DNA from 3 places in the Cytobacillus sp. Hz8 genome. Region 3 is predicted to be linked to each of the others. Evidence: riboswitches for the same ligand, from Rfam matches in the RefSeq annotation. Region 3 holds a riboswitch; each other region holds the start of a gene.
The links. Region 3 has a riboswitch for lysine ahead of ACE38V_RS06010 (transporter substrate-binding domain-containing protein). Riboswitches for the same ligand answer to the same signal wherever they lie in the genome.
Positions count from the first base shown of each region.

Region 1 (6,418 bases), on a different contig from region 3:
CTACCTCATGACGACGAACCTGTTCATCTAGAGCATAAAGAAGCTGTTGTCCTGTTGTTGCACCCGCATAGGCAGTCCTGTGATACTCTGTTCCACCAAAACGACGGAAATCTAGCAATCCTTCTGGAGTACGGTTGAACATAACTCCCATACGGTCCATTAAATGAATTATTCCAGGTGCCGCTTCACACATTGCTTTTACCGGAGGCTGGTTAGCTAAGAAGTCCCCGCCATAAATCGTGTCGTCAAAGTGAATCCAGGTAGAATCTCCTTCACCTTTTGTATTGACAGCTCCGTTAATCCCACCTTGTGCACAAACTGAGTGAGAACGTTTTACCGGTACTAATGAAAATAATTCAACTGATTTTCCTGCTTCTGCAATTTTTATCGTTGCCATTAAGCCGGCTAGTCCGCCGCCAACTACGATAATGTTACCTTTACCCATCCAACTCACTCCTTAAAATCCTAATCCAATCAATCTATTATTCTATTAAACAAAAGCAAATAAAGTGCGAATTGCTACGATTGATAGTAAAATAAAGAAAACCATCGTTACATATGTAGAAATTCGTTGGGATTTTGGAGAAACGGTAAGACCCCAGCTAATACAGAAAGACCATAGACCGTTTGCAAAGTGGAATATTGCTGACACAACCCCAACAATATAAAACCAGAACATAAAAGAGTTATCTAAAATATTAGCCATCATATCAAAGTTAAGTTCTGTTCCAAGTGCATAGGCAATTCTTGTTTCCCAAACATGCCATGCGACAAATATTAATGTGATAACCCCTGTTACCCGTTGCAATAAAAACATCCAGTTGCGAGAAAATCCAAACTTTCCTACGTTACTTTTAGCAGTAAATGCGATATAGAGTCCATAAATTGCATGATATAATAATGGTAAGAAAATGATAAAAATTTCCAAAAAGAGCAAGAATGGAAGACTTTCCATAAAGCCTACAGCTTTATTAAATGATTCCTCTCCTCTTGTTGCAAATTGGTTTACCACTAGGTGCACTGTTAAGAATGCCCCAACAGGAATAACTCCTAACAGCGAGTGCAATCTGCGATTAAAAAACTCTCGATTACCTGCCATAAATTAACCCCCCCTAATTTTTATGAGATCCTTTCATTACTTAAGTTTCCATAGATTTAAGTAAAAAAATCACCTCATCGTTTTAATACTTTAACTTTTTACAATAATGTGACATGTTCATTTTACCCCCATCTATTTAGAGCGTCAAGAAAACGGATACACAAAATCGACATATATAGATAAAATTTTTGAAATTAACAGAATTAACATATTTAACGAATTAGAGAAAATATTTTCCTAAAACGCTTCCAATTTTATTATATTGAAATAGTAAAAATTTCATGTAACAATTCGCTGCTTTTTTGATAAATCGATGCTTAATTTAGGTTGATTTGTATATAATAGAATAGTAGAAAGAGGGGAGATCATTTGAGCGAAATTTCATCCGCAGAAAAAATATCATATAATGACTATCATGTACCTGCATTTGGTTATGAGCTAATTCGGGAAATTCTAATACCTGAGCTTCTTGGTAAGAACACGCCACACCTTTTATATTGGGCAGGAAAAAGTCTTGCACGAAAATTTCCTTTAGATACCTTTGAACAAATTGCTGATTTCTTTCATCAAGCTGCTTGGGGTTCTTTAGAAACTAAAAATGAAAACAATAATGAAATTGAATTTGAATTTACAAGCGAACTTATTAGCCATCAATTAAAACAGAAAAAAGAAATGTCCTTTCAATTAGAAGCTGGATTCCTAGCTCAGCAATATGAAATGCAAAAAAAGGTAATCTGCGAAGCCTTTGAACATCCGCGAAAAAAAGGTGGAAAGGTTCAAATAACAATAAAGTGGGACAAAAAAGATGTCATTGAGTAGCCAAAAAAAGCTTTCATCGGAATTTCTCCATTGAAAGCTTTTTTCATTCTAAGAGAAATTATCCCCTGCTACCTTAATATTATTTTTATAAATTTACTGGTACACGAGATAATTCAAAGGCAGAGTGAAGTTCTTCAACCGCTTGCACCATTTTCATATCATCAATAACTGTTGATACCTTAATTTCAGATGTACTGACCATTTTTACCGTAATATCGCTGCTTGCTAATACTTCAAACATTTCTGCAGCTACCCCAGGGTTGGAAACCATCCCAGATCCCACAATTGAAACTTTAGCAAGTCCTGTTTCTGTTTCAACCTTCTTATATTTCAACAGCTTTTTATTACTTTCTAATACATCCAAAGTTCCTTGTAAATCAGCTGTTTTAATGGAAAACGATAAATTATTTGTTTGATCAGCCGTTGTGCTTTGGATAATGATATCTACATTAATATGACTGCTTGCTAAGGTTGTAAAAATAGTCGATAACCCAGTTATGGAATTAGGCAAACCAAGGATTGATACTCTTGTAATTTGATCTTCAAATGCAATTCCTCTGACAACTAAATTTTGCTCCATTTTTGCTTCCTCCTCAATGATTGTTCCGCGCATTCTTTCCATGCTTGACCGAACTTCAAGTGCAACATTGTAATTTTTCGCATACTCTACCGCACGGGGATGAAGCACAGCCGCACCTAAATTTGCCAGTTCAAGCATTTCATCATATGAAACTGATAAGAGCTGTCTTGCATCCTTTACATAGCGAGGATCTGTTGTAAATACACCGGTTACATCGGTATAGATGTCACATTTATCTGCTTGCAAGGCAGCAGCAAGTGCTACGGCCGTTGTATCGGAACCACCTCTACCCAGTGTTGTAATCGATCCATCCTTTGTTACTCCTTGAAACCCAGCAACGATTACGATTTTCCCTTTTTCCAGTTGCTCTTTAATCTTGGATTCATCAATATTTAAGATTCTCGCATTGCCATGAACAGCTTCTGTTTCAATTCCAGCTTGCCAACCAGTTAAGGAAAGCGTATCAAATCCTTTTTCAATCAAGCTAATCGCCAATAAAGAAATAGTGACCTGCTCACCTGTAGTAAGAAGCATATCCATTTCCCTTCTGCTAGGGTTAGCCGATATTTCATTTGCCATCGTGACAAGCTGATCGGTTGTTTTTCCCATCGCAGAAACTACGACCACGACCTCATTTCCATTTGATTTTTCCTCAATCACTCGATTTGCAACATTTTGTATTCTTTCAATACTTCCTACCGAAGTACCCCCGAATTTCTGAACAATTAACCCCACAATATCCCTTCTTTCGCTCAAAGTTAATGAACTTTTATGTAAAAAATTCAACAAAAAAAGCAATGAGAACTATCTCATTGCTGTGTTCATAAAGTTAATAAAAATACGCACACAGTGAGATAGCGCTCCAAGATAATAATCTTGACAATCCTACATTTCTTAAATGCAGGACCAGCAAAGAAAGAAATAAGCCTTTCCCCACTTCGGCAAACATTCCCTTTCAAAGTTCCTCACTGAAGCTTATTCCTCTCCGAACCTTTACTGATGAAGTTTGCACCTCTACCATCACTTTAATTTGATAAAGTGTTTATTTAAATGTTTACTCATTATAGCATAGACCCATTCTTGTGGCAATTCTATTCCAGTAATTTTTTTACAAGCTCTTCTGCCACTTGGGAAGGGATCCCGATATTCGTAAAGTCTTCCATATTTGCTTCTTTCATTTTTTTTACCGAGCCAAATGTTTTTAATAGAAGTTTCTTACGCTTTTCCCCAATACCAGGAATGTCATCTAACATAGATTGAAAAGCATTTTTGCCCCGTAATTGGCGATGGAAGGTGATAGCGAATCGATGCACCTCATCTTGTATTCTTTGCAATAAATAAAATTCCTGACTATTTCGCTCTAATTGAATGATTTCAAGAGGTTCTCCATATAACAACTGCGATGTACGATGCTTTTCATCTTTTACAAGACCAGATATGGGCAAATCAAGACCCAATTCATTTTCAATAACATCTCTTACTGCTTCCACATGACCTTTCCCACCATCTATTATGACTAAATCGGGAAGTGGCAGGTTATCCTTCAGCACTCTTGAATATCTTCTTCTAACAACCTCTCTCATGGATTCATAGTCATCCGGTCCCTCTACCGTTTTAATTTTGTATTTACGATATTCCTTCTTCTCTGATTTTCCATCAATAAAGACAACCATCGCTGAAACAGGATTGGTTCCCTGAATATTCGAATTATCAAATGCCTCAATCCGATGAGGGGTATAGATATTTAAAGCCGCCCCAAGTTTTTCGACCGCACGAATGGTTCGCTCCTCATCTCTTTCAATTAATGAAAATTTTTCCTTTAGGGCAATCTTTGCATTTTTGCAAGCAAGGTTTATAAGATTTTTTTTCTGCCCTCTTTTAGGCTGTAATACCTTCACCTGCAATAAATTTTCTGCATACTCAGCATTGATGGCTTCAGGAATTAAAACCTCCTTAGGTTTAAAATGATTGGTTTTTTCATAAAATTGACCTAAATAAGTCAGCATCTCTTCTTCTGGCTCATTGTATACAGGGAACATCGATACATCTCTTTCAATCAGTTTTCCTTGACGAATAAAAAAGACTTGAACGCACATCCAACCTTTATCCACTGAATAGCCAAACACATCGCGATCGATAAAATCGGTTGTCTGCATTTTTTGCTTTTCCATTGTTGCTTCTATATGAGCAATTTTGTCGCGAAATTCCTTTGCCCGTTCAAAATCCAATTCATCCGCTGCTACCATCATTTTTTCTGTTAGATCATCCTTTATTTCCTTATATCCACCATTTAGAAATTTTGTAATTTCATCCACTATTTGTTTATATTCTTCCTCATTAATATCATTAATACAAGGAGCAAGGCATTGACCCAAGTGATAATATAGACAAACTCTGTCTGGCAGGGTGGTGCACTTTCGCAATGGATAGATCCGATCTAATAATTTCTTCGTTTCATTGGCGGCCTGGACATTCGGATAAGGACCAAAATATTTCCCCTTATCCCTTTTGACATTGCGAGTTGTGATTAATCGCGGATGACGTTCTGCTGTAAGTTTAATAAAAGGGTAGCTTTTATCATCCTTTAACATAATATTGTATTTTGGATCATATTTTTTAATTAAATTTAATTCGAGAATAAGGGCTTCCATATTGGAGGACGTCACAACATATTCAAAATCTTCTATTTCATTCACCAGTCTTAATGTTTTTCCATCATGTGAGCCGGTAAAATAGGAGCGAACTCTATTTTTTAAAATTTTTGCTTTCCCTACATAAATAACTGTTCCTTGCCGGTCCTTCATTAAGTAGCATCCTGGTTGATTGGGTAATAATGTTAATTTTTGTTTAATAAGTTCATTCACGTATTGTTCACCCCCATTTGTTTATCCCACTCTTAACGGACATTTTGACTCCCACTTCAAGATTCTGAGAATACGAAGAAGATAAGTGGGAGATCAACTGTCCGTAAAGGTCCGATAAGTGAAATAAGATTTTTCTTTGGGCTTCAGCCCTTAGAAAAATCAATCAGGCTTTGCGTGACTAACCATCAGTGGGGGATGAATGGCAGACTAAAAGCGCTACGTCTGCACTAGCACGTCCTGTGCGTCGAAAACCCCCACTGATGGAAGTTTCACTTTATTATATTTTGAAACGGGGCAAAAAGAAAACCCAAACTTCTTATCGAAGTTTGGGCTTTAGGAATTTATCCATCCATTAAACATGACTAGAAAGTCGTTCAGTTAATGCTTCTTTTGGTTGGAATCCAACAACTTTGTCAACCACTTCGCCATCTTTAAAAACAAGTAAAGTTGGAATGCTCATTACCCCAAATTTAGCAGCTGTTTCTTGATTTTCGTCTACATCAAGCTTAACGATTTTCACCTTATCTCCCATTTCAGCATCGATTTCTTCTAAAACTGGAGCAATCATTTTACAAGGTCCGCACCAAGGTGCCCAAAAATCAGCTAATACCAAGCCTGAAGAAGTTTCAGCTGAAAATGTTTGATCTGTTACGTGAGAAATAGCCATGTATTACATCCTCCTAAATTAAATAACTTTTTTTGTAACGTCAGTATATCATCGATTAAGGTTCTATGCTAATAATATGTTTCGTTCGTCATTTTGCCCCAGATAACCTATTTCTTATTCATCGACCATGTGGTATCATGCAAGGTTTCCATTCGAACCACATAATAAAGATGAAGCGAGCGGTTAATGCCCGCTCGCTTCATAATTCCTTATTTGCTTATGCATTAACCTTTAGTTTTTTAAATTCTTCTGTCAATAATGGTACTACTTCAAATAAGTCGCCAACAATTCCATAATCGGCTACTTTAAAGATATTTGCTTCAGGATCTTTATTAATTGCTACAATAACTTTAGAGTTTGACATTCCAGCTAGATGCTGAATGGCACCG
Region 1 is NZ_JBHKFI010000011.1:23,169-29,586, reverse strand. It holds gene sdhA (succinate dehydrogenase flavoprotein subunit) at 1-445, opposite strand, end outside; gene ACE38V_RS14175 (succinate dehydrogenase cytochrome b558 subunit) at 491-1,099, opposite strand; gene ACE38V_RS14170 (YslB family protein) at 1,469-1,918, shown strand; gene ACE38V_RS14165 (aspartate kinase) at 2,004-3,233, opposite strand; lysine riboswitch at 3,346-3,523, opposite strand; gene uvrC (excinuclease ABC subunit UvrC) at 3,590-5,362, opposite strand; gene trxA (thioredoxin) at 5,715-6,029, opposite strand; gene ACE38V_RS14150 (electron transfer flavoprotein subunit alpha/FixB family protein) at 6,247-6,418, opposite strand, start outside.
Region 1: another riboswitch for lysine. It lies ahead of ACE38V_RS14165 (aspartate kinase); the one in region 3 lies ahead of ACE38V_RS06010 (transporter substrate-binding domain-containing protein).

Region 2 (6,418 bases), on a different contig from region 3:
ATTCTAAACTAACGAAAGGAAGTGCTTATATGCCGTACGGTTATGGATATGGTTGTGGCTATGGCGGTGGATATGGATACGGCGGTGGCTTTGTTTTAATCGTCGTCTTATTTATCCTGTTAATAATTGTTGGAGCTGCATGGCTCTAATTTGAAAATAGTAATGAAATGGAAACCCTTTGATAAATGATGATCAAAGGGTTTTTCTATCTGTACCTCTTCGTATGATATTTCCTTTTTTGTATAAAATAACATTATTCCAACATGAAAGGGGCTGCTGTTTTGAAGGGGAAAAATCAAAACAATGACTACCCAGTTGCAAATCGAGTGTATCAATCGGAAGATTATCAACGGAAGGACGAGGTATCTTCAGGTTTAGCGACAACCCATGAGCAAGTGAGCGATACCTTTACAGAGGGTGAAATTCAATCGGTAATAGAGAACGTAAATGGAAAGGAAATGGGAATACCAAGAAAGGGCTCTGAAGAATAATGTAATAACAAGAAAATGGAAAGGAAGGTGATGGAAAATGACGCCAAGGGATGCCCAGGATGATATGAGTCAATATCAAATGCCTGAAGCCTTAAGAGAAAAAAGACACGCGAGCTACCGAGTAGGCTATAATGCTACCACTGGCAATCAAACTCCAGGTGAGCCTGATTTAGGTAAACGTTCTGATTTAAAAAATTAGGAAGAAGCAGTCATAGGACAAGCTTCTTTTTCATTTGCTCCACTTTTCGAGGGATTCAATTCCGATAGGCGGCATAGGTTGGAATTTATAAGCATATCATTATAATTGGATGAATTAGTAATGTTTTTCCTTATTTTGGTTTATACTATTAGTAGAGGTTTTGAAGCTAATAAGGGGGCGTTGTCGATTTTTTTTAATAAAAAAGGTCAAGATGATAAACCGGAAATGATCATGATGGATGTTGAAGTATATTCTTGTTTGGATGAAAATTGTAAAGGATGGATGAGAAAAGATTTCGCCTCTAATGATTTAAGATGTCCGCTATGTGGAAATGAAACTTCCGTGGAGATACGAGAACTTCCGAAAATTTAATGGAATTATTTTTTTGATTGAACCCACCAGGAGCTTTATAGCTTTGGTGGGTTTTTAGTGTTATAAGGGAATGGGGAGTTTCCATTTATCATAAAAGCTCTAATATCAGGCTATTAGCTAGCAAAGAGACAGAATATAAATTCAAGTGAAGAGGATAGAGGAATCATTTTTTTGACCTTCCATTTTTTTATCAACTACCTTAATACAAGATATTGCAATCTAATTTAAGCTGTATACGTCAATATTTGTACGAACATATTCACTGCAAAATTTATGATAAAATTCTATTTAGGAACGAACAAAAGTATAATGAAACATTTACTAAGCCCCGTCTACAAGGCATTATTTTCATTCTGCTGTCCCAATTCTTTTTTCGTAAAAATAGCATTAGCTTCCTCTAGGTTTTTGTGGGCATTGACAGAATCTCCGGCGATTGCTTTTAGATTGGGAAAATGCCCATCGGTATCGACGGTGAAATTTGTTTCCTTTGGTGCTTTTGTAAGAAATTTCTTTTCATCAGACCACGCAACCAATTTATTCACTCCTTTTGTTTATTAAGTTTATTCTCTCACCATTTTTGGATTTTCATGGAGGAAATGAGTGGAAATAACGTTATATTTTACTTTTTTAGAATACTTTTATTCATTGACAATGCCCCGCCTTTCTAGTAAGCTAGCCTCGTAACTGAATTGATAATTCCTCATCAGCTAAAGATGAGTTAGAGGCGCAATGCATTAAGAGTATGTTAAATGAGAGTCAGAGAGCTCTAGGACTTTAACAAAAAGGAATCATTGCCGAAGCACTAAGAATTCTCTGATGATTAGTAGCTGGGTCTGTCTTTGAATAGGAGCAGAACTGTCATAGCTTTTGTTATGATGAACTATCCATTTCCCCTGATGCGGCAGTTTAAAAGTACACCGTTAAGTGGTGTGCTTTTTTGTGCTTTTACAAATCATTGAATATTATCTCTAATTTCTAAAGCTCGAGGAAAGAAACGAGAGGAGTACTATAGATGGGTCAAAATAAAAAATTTGGACTGTGGATACTTACAGCTTTGGTTGTTGGGAACATGGTGGGATCAGGGATATTTATGCTACCGCGATCCCTTTCTGAGGTGGCGAGTCCCCTTGGTGTGTTGGGAGCTTGGTTATTAACCGGTTTGGGTGTTTTAGTGACTGTTTTAGTATTTGGAAATCTGGCGATACGAAAACCGGAGCTTTCAGGTGGACCGCAAATTTATGCAAAAGAATTATTTAAACCAGGTTCTAATGCGTCTACCCTTTCAGGGTTTATGGCAACCTGGGGGTATTGGATTGGTAACCTTGCAGGAAATATTGCGATTATTACTACCTTTGCAGGCTATCTATCCACTTTTTTCCCAATCATGACAAGTAGTGCAGAGCTTTTTAAAATTGGATCATTTACTTTAAAAGTAGGGAACGCCATTACTTTTTTAGTTTGCACATTGTTATTATGGGGTACAACAATGATTATTTTACATGGGATGGAAGGGGCAGGAAAGTTAAATTTCGCAGCAACAGCGGCAAAAGTTATTGGTTTTCTCTTGTTTATCATTATTGGTTTGTTTGCTTTTCAAAAGGCAAATATTCTTCCATTAGCTGCAGCAAGAGTAGATGATGCAGGGAATAGTATGAGTATTTTTTCTCAAATTAATAAAGCAGCGATTACGACGCTTTGGGCATTTGTTGGGGTTGAATCAGCGGTTGTTTTCGCCCCGCGTGCTAGAAAGCAAATTGATGTAAAAAGAGCATCGATTCTTGGACTTTTCATAGCGTTAGCAATTTATATTGGCATAAGCACCCTTGTGATGGGAATGCTGCCACAGGATCAATTAATTGCCTCTGATAAGCCGCTAATTGACGCGATTGAAACGATTTTAGGACCAATTGGAGCAAAATTATTGGCTGGACTTGGTCTGATTAGTTTATTTGGCTCTTCTCTTGGTTGGGTCATGTTAACTGGGGAAATCCCTTTTCAAGCAGCAAAGCACGGGATTTTTATTCCTCAGTTTGGAAAAGAAAACCAAAAGGGAATTCCAAAGTTTTCTATCATTGTTACAAATATGATTGGACAATTATTTATTTTTTCTACGGTCTCCAATTCTATTTCCCAGGCCTTTGATTTTATTATTTATATTGCAACCTTATCTTATCTTGTTCCATATTTCATATCTTCAGTGTTCCAGCTTAAATTAGTTGTCACAGGAGAGACGTATCATAATAGTAAGAAGGCAAGATGGATGGACGGAATCATCGCATTCTTGGCTACGATTTATTCAGTTTGGGTCATTTATGCAGGGACGGCCGATATTAAGATATTTACTTTTGGTGTCGTTTTAATTGCAAGTGGCATTATCTTTTCTCGTCAAGTGTTGAAAAAGGGGAATGAAAAGATGAAGAAGGAAAATTCAAAAGTTTAATCCACATAAATATAAAAAGAAAATGAGCCTCTTTCAGTGAAATGAAAGGGCTCATTTTCTTGTGTTCATAGGCATAAAAATTTCGTCCAATCTTTACTCGGATTTTTTTGCAAGACAGCGTTCACATTCTAAAAGGTATGATTCTGCTTGTTCTTCAATGGGCTGACCACACTCAGGACAAACCTTTTTTGGTAATGTGCGGAAAAACTCAACTGGACTCTGAATCATTTGTAAATCCCCCTTTGTTTTTATAATACAGTTTTTATTATTCCCTTCTGTTATAGTACAGTATACACGATTAATTTTTATTTGTGTAGACTTTTTTTGAAAATTTTCAAAAAAAATCTAATCCTTAATTTGAAGATGACAAACTTGAATAGATATGAAAGAATAATCCTATTCAAAATGAATTTATGAAGATTTTTCTTCCATATAGAGGCAGTTTCCATTACAATCATAGTAGAAACTATTGCGATAACTGGGGTGATCGTCAATGAATGAGCTCGTGTTTTCTTATAATCCTTTATTATTATTAACTGCAATTATTTTGACTTTTATTTCATCTTATACAGCGATAGATTTATTTACATTAATTGATTCTTCAGAAAGAAATAAACGTTTTTTATTTTTTGGTGGATCCTTTTCTTTAGGAATTGGAATCTGGGTGATGAATTTTATTGGGGTTTTAGCTTTGAGTCATTTTGATTCTATCATTTATAATATCCCGATTATTATTCTATCTGTTCTGTTTGGAATTTTATTAACGTGTTTTGCTTTCTATTTTGTGATCAATCGTCAGGTTAATCTGCTTCATTTAATTATTGGCAGCTGTTTTATGACAGCTGCGGTCTTTTTCATATATTTTATAGGTATGTATGGAATGAATGTTCATATCGTCTTTCATTCACTCCTGCTAGTAGTTGGGGGAATACTCATTTTTTGTTCTTCTTTTTTTGTTCTTTGGATGCTCTTTCATTCCAAAAGCTTTCTAAACTCTCATCAAGCATGGTTAAAGCCAATAAGTGCAATTATCAGTGCGGGGTCCATTATCGAGTCCCACTTTTTATTAATCAAATCATCCACTTTTTATAAGAAAGATAACTTTTTGAATAGTTCACAGACAACTGAGATCATGTATTTTGTGTTAATGCTTCTTATGATCATTATTTCGGGCATCGTTATTTCCAGTACAATCAAGAGTAAACGCTGGGCTGTATCCGATATGTATCTTAAGGATATCCAATTTGCCTTAGATGAAGCGGCCATTGTCATTATTACCAATCCTAAGGGAGTTATTATATATGCTAATGAGAAGTTTGAGGAAATTTCCAAATATAAAAGAGAAGAAATTCTTGGACAAACTCATCGCTTAGTGAATTCAGGCTACCATAATAAAGAATTCTTTCGTGAGATGTGGGATAAGATCTCAGCAGGAAAGGTTTGGAAGGGAGAAATTCGTAACCGAGCAAAAGATGGGAGCTTTTATTGGGTGAACACAACGATAGTCCCTCTTTTGAACGCAAAAGGGAAGCCTTATCAATATGTTTCCATTCGGACGGATATAACGAAAAAGAAAGAGAATGAGGAAAGTTTAAAAAATACCTTAAAAGAAATCAGTGATATAAAATTCGCTTTAGATCAAGCTTCCATTGTAGCTTTCACAGATGCATTGGGAGTCATTACAAATGTAAATGCTAAATTCTGTGAAATATCCGGTTATACACGTGAAGAGTTAATCGGGAAAAATCACAATATTCTTAATTCTGGGTTCCATACTAAGGCCTATTTTAAGGAGCTATGGAAAACAATTGGAGAGGGTTATGTTTGGAGAGGGGAAATTCGGAATCGGGCCAAAGATGGTCACAATTACTGGGTCGACACCACGATAGTCCCTTTTCTAGATGATGCAGGGCGCCCTTATCAATATCTAGCTATTCGAAGTGACATTACGGAAAAAAAGAAAACAGAGGAAATTCTGCATCGGCAGGACAAGCTCGCTGCAGTGGGCCAATTAGCAGCAGGCGTTGCCCATGAAATTCGTAATCCTTTAACCTCTATGAAGGGCTATGCAGAGTTTTTACTTGATACGGAAGTGGATGATCAGCGAAAAGAATTTATCGATATTATTTTAGATGAAATTGACCGGGTCAATCAGATCGTCGAGGATTTCATGGTGCTTGCTAAACCGAAAACAGCTCAATTGGAAGAAAAAAATATTATTCCGATTATCCAAAATGTGCTATCACTATTAGAGTTTGAAGCACGGAAGAAGAAAGTGGAGGTTTTTTTTGAAGCGGATCATGAAATTATCATGATTGAATGTGATGAAGATCGTTTAAAGCAGGTTTTTCTTAATTTTATCAAAAATGGAATAGAAGCGATGCCAAATGGCGGGCAATTAACTGTTAAAGTCAATATCCATGAAAATCAAGTTCAAATCTTGATTCAAGACACTGGGGTAGGGATTCCTCAGGAAAAATTAAAGAATATAGGAGAGCCATTTTTTACTACAAAGGAAAATGGCAATGGGCTCGGACTTATGGTGAGTTTTAAGATAATTGAAAGCCATCATGGTAAGGTATTCATTGAGAGCGAACAAGATAAAGGAACCACCTTTAGTATTATTTTACCAACGAAAACAGCCTAATGTTTAAGGTAAATAATCGCTTTTGGAAAAAATTACAATTTTATTCTTGCACATTGAACCCATCTTTTTAGAAATAATATGTTCTGTACGATGTACATTATTATTGAAAAGAGGGAAAATACATGACAGTTGGATCACAAGTAAAACAAACGATTGCAGGTTTGAAAAGTGCACAAGCAAATTTTGAAACCTTCGCCCTAGGAACGGAAAATAAAAATGCAAAGCAAATTTATCAACAGGCTGCTAAGCAAACTCAGTCAATTATTGAC
Region 2 is NZ_JBHKFI010000006.1:98,518-104,935, reverse strand. It holds gene ACE38V_RS09840 (YjcZ family sporulation protein) at 1-7, shown strand, start outside; gene ACE38V_RS09835 (YjcZ family sporulation protein) at 30-149, shown strand; gene ACE38V_RS09830 (YozQ family protein) at 282-491, shown strand; gene ACE38V_RS09825 (hypothetical protein) at 529-690, shown strand; gene ACE38V_RS09820 (cold-inducible protein YdjO-related protein) at 811-1,062, shown strand; gene ACE38V_RS09815 (hypothetical protein) at 1,395-1,595, opposite strand; lysine riboswitch at 1,774-1,953, shown strand; gene ACE38V_RS09810 (amino acid permease) at 2,075-3,502, shown strand; gene yhfH (protein YhfH) at 3,596-3,730, opposite strand; gene ACE38V_RS09800 (PAS domain S-box protein) at 3,996-6,149, shown strand; gene ACE38V_RS09795 (DUF1657 domain-containing protein) at 6,272-6,418, shown strand, end outside.
Region 2: another riboswitch for lysine. It lies ahead of ACE38V_RS09810 (amino acid permease); the one in region 3 lies ahead of ACE38V_RS06010 (transporter substrate-binding domain-containing protein).

Region 3 (6,418 bases):
TCGGGATGATGCTCTTAATCATTGGCGGTGGTGGAGCCTTCAAACAAGTATTAATCGATGGTGGGGTCGGTGATTATGTAGCAGAAATTTTTAAAGGAACTTCTATGTCACCGCTATTACTCGCATGGATTGTTGCTGCCATTCTCCGTATATCCCTAGGATCTGCAACGGTAGCCGCCTTGTCAACTGCAGGCTTAGTTATTCCAATGCTCGGTGCATACGATGTCAATTTAGCTTTAGTTGTATTAGCCACTGGGGCAGGCAGTTCTATTTGTTCTCATGTAAATGATGCCGGTTTCTGGATGATTAAAGAATACTTTGGCTTGAATATGAAAGAGACCTTTGGAACTTGGACGCTGCTATCAACGATTTTGTCGGTGTGTGGGTTAGGGTTTATTCTGTTGTTAAGTTTGTTTGTGTAATAGGGAAATTAATTTGAAGTACCCTTCCTCATCAAGAGAAAGGGTACTTCTGTTTGGTTCAATCCTACATATTATTTTACATATTTCTTTAATAACTGATTAATTTCTTGATTAATTTCTGTGATATTGGCATTCCCCACTCTTGAATCACTAATCTGATATTTCCTCTTTAACTGAATAATTCTCCTGACGCTTTCGTTTATTCGTTGTTCAGAGATTTCTCCCTTTTGAACGGCTGATTTTAGGGAGGTAATGGTTTGTGAGATTTTGTTATAGTCATGTGCCACTAATATAATGTCGCTGCCTGCTTTGACCGATTCAACAGCAGCTTTGCCAATAGCGTAATGATCTGTTATGGCCTCCATCGTCATGTCGTCCGTAATCACAACGCCATCGAAATGGAGTTGTTTTCTTAGGATATTTGTGATGGCTATTTTAGACATAGAAGCCGGATAGGCCGAATCTAATTTTGAAAGCAAAATATGGGCGACCATCACGACATCGGCTCCACTGTTTATGGCTTGCTTAAATGGAACGAGTTCCAGCTTATTTAAGTCCGTCATATTTTTATAAACAATTGGAAGATCTAGATGGGAATCAACGGATGTATCTCCGTGCCCTGGAAAATGTTTAATCGTTGCGATGATCTTTTGCGATTGAATGCCCTTCATCGTTTGAATCCCTAGCTTACTGACAATAGAGGGATTATTGCTAAAAGAACGATCACCAATAACAGGATTTTTTGGATTACTATTTATATCAAGAACAGGTGCAAAGTCCAAATTAAAGCCAAATGCTTTTAATTCTTTTCCTAAAAGAGTTCCAACCTGATAAGAAAACGACGAGTTGTTGATGGCTCCAATTTTTTTATTGGTTGGAAAAGAGGTTAATCCTCCGGGAAGTCTTTCGATTTTTCCCCCTTCTTGGTCTACACTAGACAGAAGTGGTAAAGGATTTGCTTGATTTTCGATCTTCATCTGGTTGATGAGCTGAACAGTTTGTTTAGGATTTACCAAATTATCAGCATAGCAGATGATTCCGCCAACTTTATCTTTTTTTATTAAACTTTTGGTGCTTGCGTTCATGCTCGTACCTGAAATGCCAGCAATTATCATTTGCCCGATTTTTTCCGATAAGCTCATCTTCGCAATGGTTTCTGATATCGTTTTAGGCTGATTGGTTGTTTGTTGTGAAGGTTGTCGGGCTACTTCAGTATATAGTGAAATGTGATCAGCCTTTGGATTGGGTTCCTGAGTAGTTGGTTTTGGCATTATCCATTTTAAATCATAGGCAGGTGTGACATGATATACCAAGATGATTTGGTCATGTGTTTCATCCTTATAGTACCGAACCTCGTCAGGATCACCGCCAACTTTTAGAATATTATGGTAACGAATGGATTGTAGCTTGGAATCATATGATCGAATATCATTGCAGATATCTCCTTCATACCCTAAAACAACATGGTGCTGGGTATACTCCTCATAGCTCTTATCCTCAGCTTTCGTAATTTGGGTAGGCTTTCCCCATGTGCCTGATACTTCAGTTCTTTGCGTTTTCCCGGAAATGAATGGAAGATTGACCAATTTTCCACCTTCAGATAAGGTGAAAGTGTTACGAATGAAATCATTTACGTCATTGGCTTGGTCTTTCGGTTCATTGGCTTTAGGCGTAGAGGTAATGGGTTTATCCTTGTTTGGTTGGGGACGGGTTGCATTTTTTGTAATAGTATAAATGCCAGCGACGAGAAGAAGGGTTAAAAAAAGGAATAGAAAATATCTGAATTTACGATTTTTTGACTTGATCATATAATGAAGCCCTTCTTTCTTATTGAGATTTGTAATGGTGTTTTAATAAGCCTAAAGTAATTCTAATTAAAAATAAAGAAGAAATAAAAATTTGTTTTTGTTAATGAAATTATTATTCTTATCCAAGTTGGTGGCTGATTCACATTTATTCTAAAAAAATAAAATTTATTCGTGAATTCAATGAATATTTGTGCAAAATCCTCTATTAAAAATATAATTCCTTTGTGCAAAATATGTGAGAAAATCTTTTAATAAAAGGGTAGTAATACTAGTATGACGTTGATATCCAAATTCATCCAAATTATTATACTAGGTTGACAGATTTATCAGTATAAGGTAGCCTTAATAATATAATCTAATAACGAACCTCACTTTTTACTAGTGAGGTAGAGGCGCGATGTTTAACAGTCTTTAGCGGAGCTTGAGAGGGCTATGATTCTAAGGAGAAGGAAATGTTGCCGAAGTGAGTAATATTCTCAGTATTACTTGCTGGGTCTGCAGTGAATAACTGCAGGACTGTCTCAGGAGACTACCCGGTTTTCTGAGTTGTGCTATCTCATTTGGGAAAAGAGAGGGTTTCGGGGCATTCTATTATAATGCGGCCTGAGTATACCTCAGGCCGCTTTTTGTTGTGGAAAAAATGTCCTCGGTCAAAAATCAGGAGGAGAAGACGATCATGAAACAAAAAGCATCATTATTTTTCGTATTAATGCTTTCAGTCATTGTATTATTAGCAGGTTGTGGGAAAGGTGATAGTTCTAAATCGGCATCGGCTGATGAAAATACATTTAAGGTGGGGCTTGAAGCAGGCTATGCTCCATTTAACTGGACACAAAACGATGATTCCAATGGCGGCGTGAAAATCGCTGGAGCTTCAGAATATGCAGGGGGCTATGATGTAGAAATAGCGAAAAAAATCGCAGATGGTTTAGGGAAAAAATTAGTGATTGTGAAGACGGAATGGGATGGACTTGTGCCTGCCTTAACCTCTGGCAAAATTGATGCCATTATTGCAGGGATGTCACCGACAACGGAACGAAAAAAGACGATCGATTTTTCAGATAACTATTACAAGTCCAATTTAGTAATGGTTGTGAAAAAAGGAAGCAAGTATGAAAAGGCTACATCTATTCAAGATTTTAAAGGGGCAAAGGTAACCGCTCAGTTGAATACTTTCCACTATTCCGTGATTGATCAAATTAAAGGGGTAAAGAAAGCAAAGGCAATGGATAATTTCCCAGCTATGCGGGTGGCTCTAGAATCAGGAATTATTGATGGCTATGTCTCAGAACGACCTGAAGCCGTTAGTGCATCTAGTGCGAATGAGAATTTTGCCATGGTTGAATTTAAAGATGGGTTTAAAACTTCAGCGGATGATACAGCCGTTGCGGTTGGAATCCAAAAAGGCAGTGACTTAAAAGGAAAAATCAATGAAATTTTAAAAGGCATTTCAGAGGAACAACAGACCGAAATTATGGATGCTGCGATTAAAAATCAGCCAGCAGCCAAATAATGATTTTTTAGGCCGGCTGTAATTACAGCCGGTTTCATGATGATGGAGGAGGAGAAAGATGAGCTTCGATTGGATTGTCAGAATCATTTCAGAAAATTGGCCAATGTTTCTGCGTGGAGCAGGGATGACGCTTTTTATTGCTCTAATTGGAACCATTCTCGGTGCGATTATTGGATTGTTGGCAGGGGTAATTCGAACCATTCCTGTCCCTGATAGAGGAATGAAAAAGTTTATTCTTAAAGTCATTAATATTATTCTATCCATTTATATAGAATTTTTCCGTGGAACCCCAATGATCGTACAGGCCATGGTCATTTATTACGGTTCCGCATTGGCATTTAATATCGATATGAATGTTTTAGTTGCGGCGCTTATTGTAGTTTCTATTAATACCGGAGCCTATATGGCGGAAATTGTTCGCGGAGGAATTGTATCTATCGATAAAGGTCAATTTGAAGCGGCACAAGCGATTGGGATGAATCATTTTCAAACGATGATGAATGTGGTATTGCCGCAGGTGCTGCGAAATATTTTGCCTGCAACAGGGAACCAATTTGTGATTAATATTAAAGATACATCGGTTCTGAATGTGATTTCAGTATCAGAACTGTATTTCCTAACGAAATCTGTGGCAGGAAATAATTTTAGATACTTTGAATCCTTCTTTGTCGCATGTATTTTGTATTTTGTCATGACCTTCATTGTGACAAGAATCCTGCTTTATTTTGAAAGAAAGCTAGAAGGACCGGAAAATTACACCATGACAAACGATGAGATTCAACCAGCAAGATAATGAAGGAAAGGAGGAGAGAGCATGGAAAAAGTCATTGATATTCAGCATCTAAATAAATCCTTTGGAGCACACGAAGTATTAAAGGATATCGATTTTTCAGTGAATAAAGGAGAGGTAGTCAGTATCATCGGTTCCTCCGGTTCTGGTAAATCGACCCTGCTTCGCTGTATCAATCTATTAGAAAAACCGAGTGGCGGACAAATCATCTATCAAGGGGAAAACATTTTGGATGACAAGCGTGATCTATTTTTGTATCGCCGCAAACTGGGGATGGTATTTCAGCAATTTAATTTGTTTGAAAATCACAATGTGTTAAACAATTGCGTGGTCGGACAAATTAAGGTGCTAAAGCGATCCAAGGATGAGGCGGAAAAGATCGCCATGAAGTATTTGAAAGTGGTCGGAATGGATCGGTATGTAAATGCTAAACCTAAGCAACTATCCGGTGGTCAAAAGCAGCGTGTGGCTATAGCTAGAGCTTTGTCCATGGAGCCGGATGTTATGCTGTTCGATGAACCGACATCAGCACTTGACCCGGAAATGGTTGGAGAAGTCCTAAAGGTCATGAAGGGGCTTGCAGAAAGTGGCCTTACAATGTTAATCGTGACACATGAAATGGAATTTGCCAAGGATGTATCCGATCGGGTTGTCTTTATGGATAAAGGGGTTATTGCGGAAGAGGGAAGTCCAGAGCAAATCTTTATTCATCCAAAGCAAGAGCGGACAAAGGAATTTTTAAAACGAACGTTAAAAGAGTCTTATTGAGTTTAATAAAATAAAAACCGAACAGCCTTCCTTTCTGTTCGGTTTTTATTTTATTTATTTTCCTGTATTCTGTTGTTATCGCTACTTTGTGAGGCTTACCCTCACTTCTTTTTTTGTCATAAAACTCTTTAATTTTAGAATTGCAATTGTTGGTTAATCCACACTGAACTGCTGTATATAGCGCTTGTCTTAGCCTTGTAGATCCCCTTTTTGTAATGCGATTTATTGTGGCCTTGAATTTTCCTGATTGAAATATTCTTGGATCAATACCTGAATAAGCAACTTTTTTTAGGGTGACTAAAGTGCTCAATTTCACCAATTTTTGAAATGATGGTAGCTGTGATTTTACTTTCAATACCAGGAATAGATCAAATTAGCTTATATTCTTCAAACGTTTGTGCTAAGTCATCTATCTCTTTTTCAAGCATGATTAAGTGCTCTTTTTGTTGAAGAAGCATCTTAATGTACATATCCAAACTTATTAAATGACTGCGATATAACGTTTTTTTAAAAGTTTTTTTTTTCTAAAAAGGCGCTTGAACTTGGCTTTCTCCTTTCGCAATATACAGGCCAATTACTGGATCCATATTTTATCACGTCTCCTTGGCTTCAAAATAAAGTCGCGATGCTTTAAAAAAAGATGCGATATTAAAAGGTTTAAAATCCTTGATATTATTGGTTTTATCAAGCGTTGCGGCCAATCTACAAATTTATCATTGATTTTGCAACCATAAAATTAGAGCATATTTTTGATCAATCTTTATTTTAAAACCAAATATTAGGCAGCTTGATATCAATCAATGTTTCTGGCCTATTTATGGTCAAACTTTTTTCCAACCTACAGCTCTTATAGAGCAAATCGTTTCAAGGTTGCTGGGGCACTTTACTTAAATTGTCTAATATTTTCTATGGAGGAGATTAATAATATAATTAAATTCAAAAAATGGCACAACAACATGGTGAAAATTGCACAAGAGACAGAACATAATCCCAAATTAACCTCGGCAGAATTAGGAAATCTTTGGCTTACATTCATGGACGATAGTATGTTCAAATGTATTCTTCAATATTTTGTTGAAAAAAACGAGGATAAGAACATGAAGCCAATTTTTGAATA
Region 3 is NZ_JBHKFI010000003.1:175,151-181,568, reverse strand. It holds gene ACE38V_RS06020 (GntP family permease) at 1-422, shown strand, start outside; gene nagZ (beta-N-acetylhexosaminidase) at 494-2,230, opposite strand; lysine riboswitch at 2,610-2,792, shown strand; gene ACE38V_RS06010 (transporter substrate-binding domain-containing protein) at 2,907-3,743, shown strand; gene ACE38V_RS06005 (amino acid ABC transporter permease) at 3,802-4,536, shown strand; gene ACE38V_RS06000 (amino acid ABC transporter ATP-binding protein) at 4,558-5,301, shown strand; partial or broken gene ACE38V_RS05995 (transposase) at 5,357-5,822, opposite strand; gene ACE38V_RS05990 (DUF3231 family protein) at 6,258-6,418, shown strand, end outside.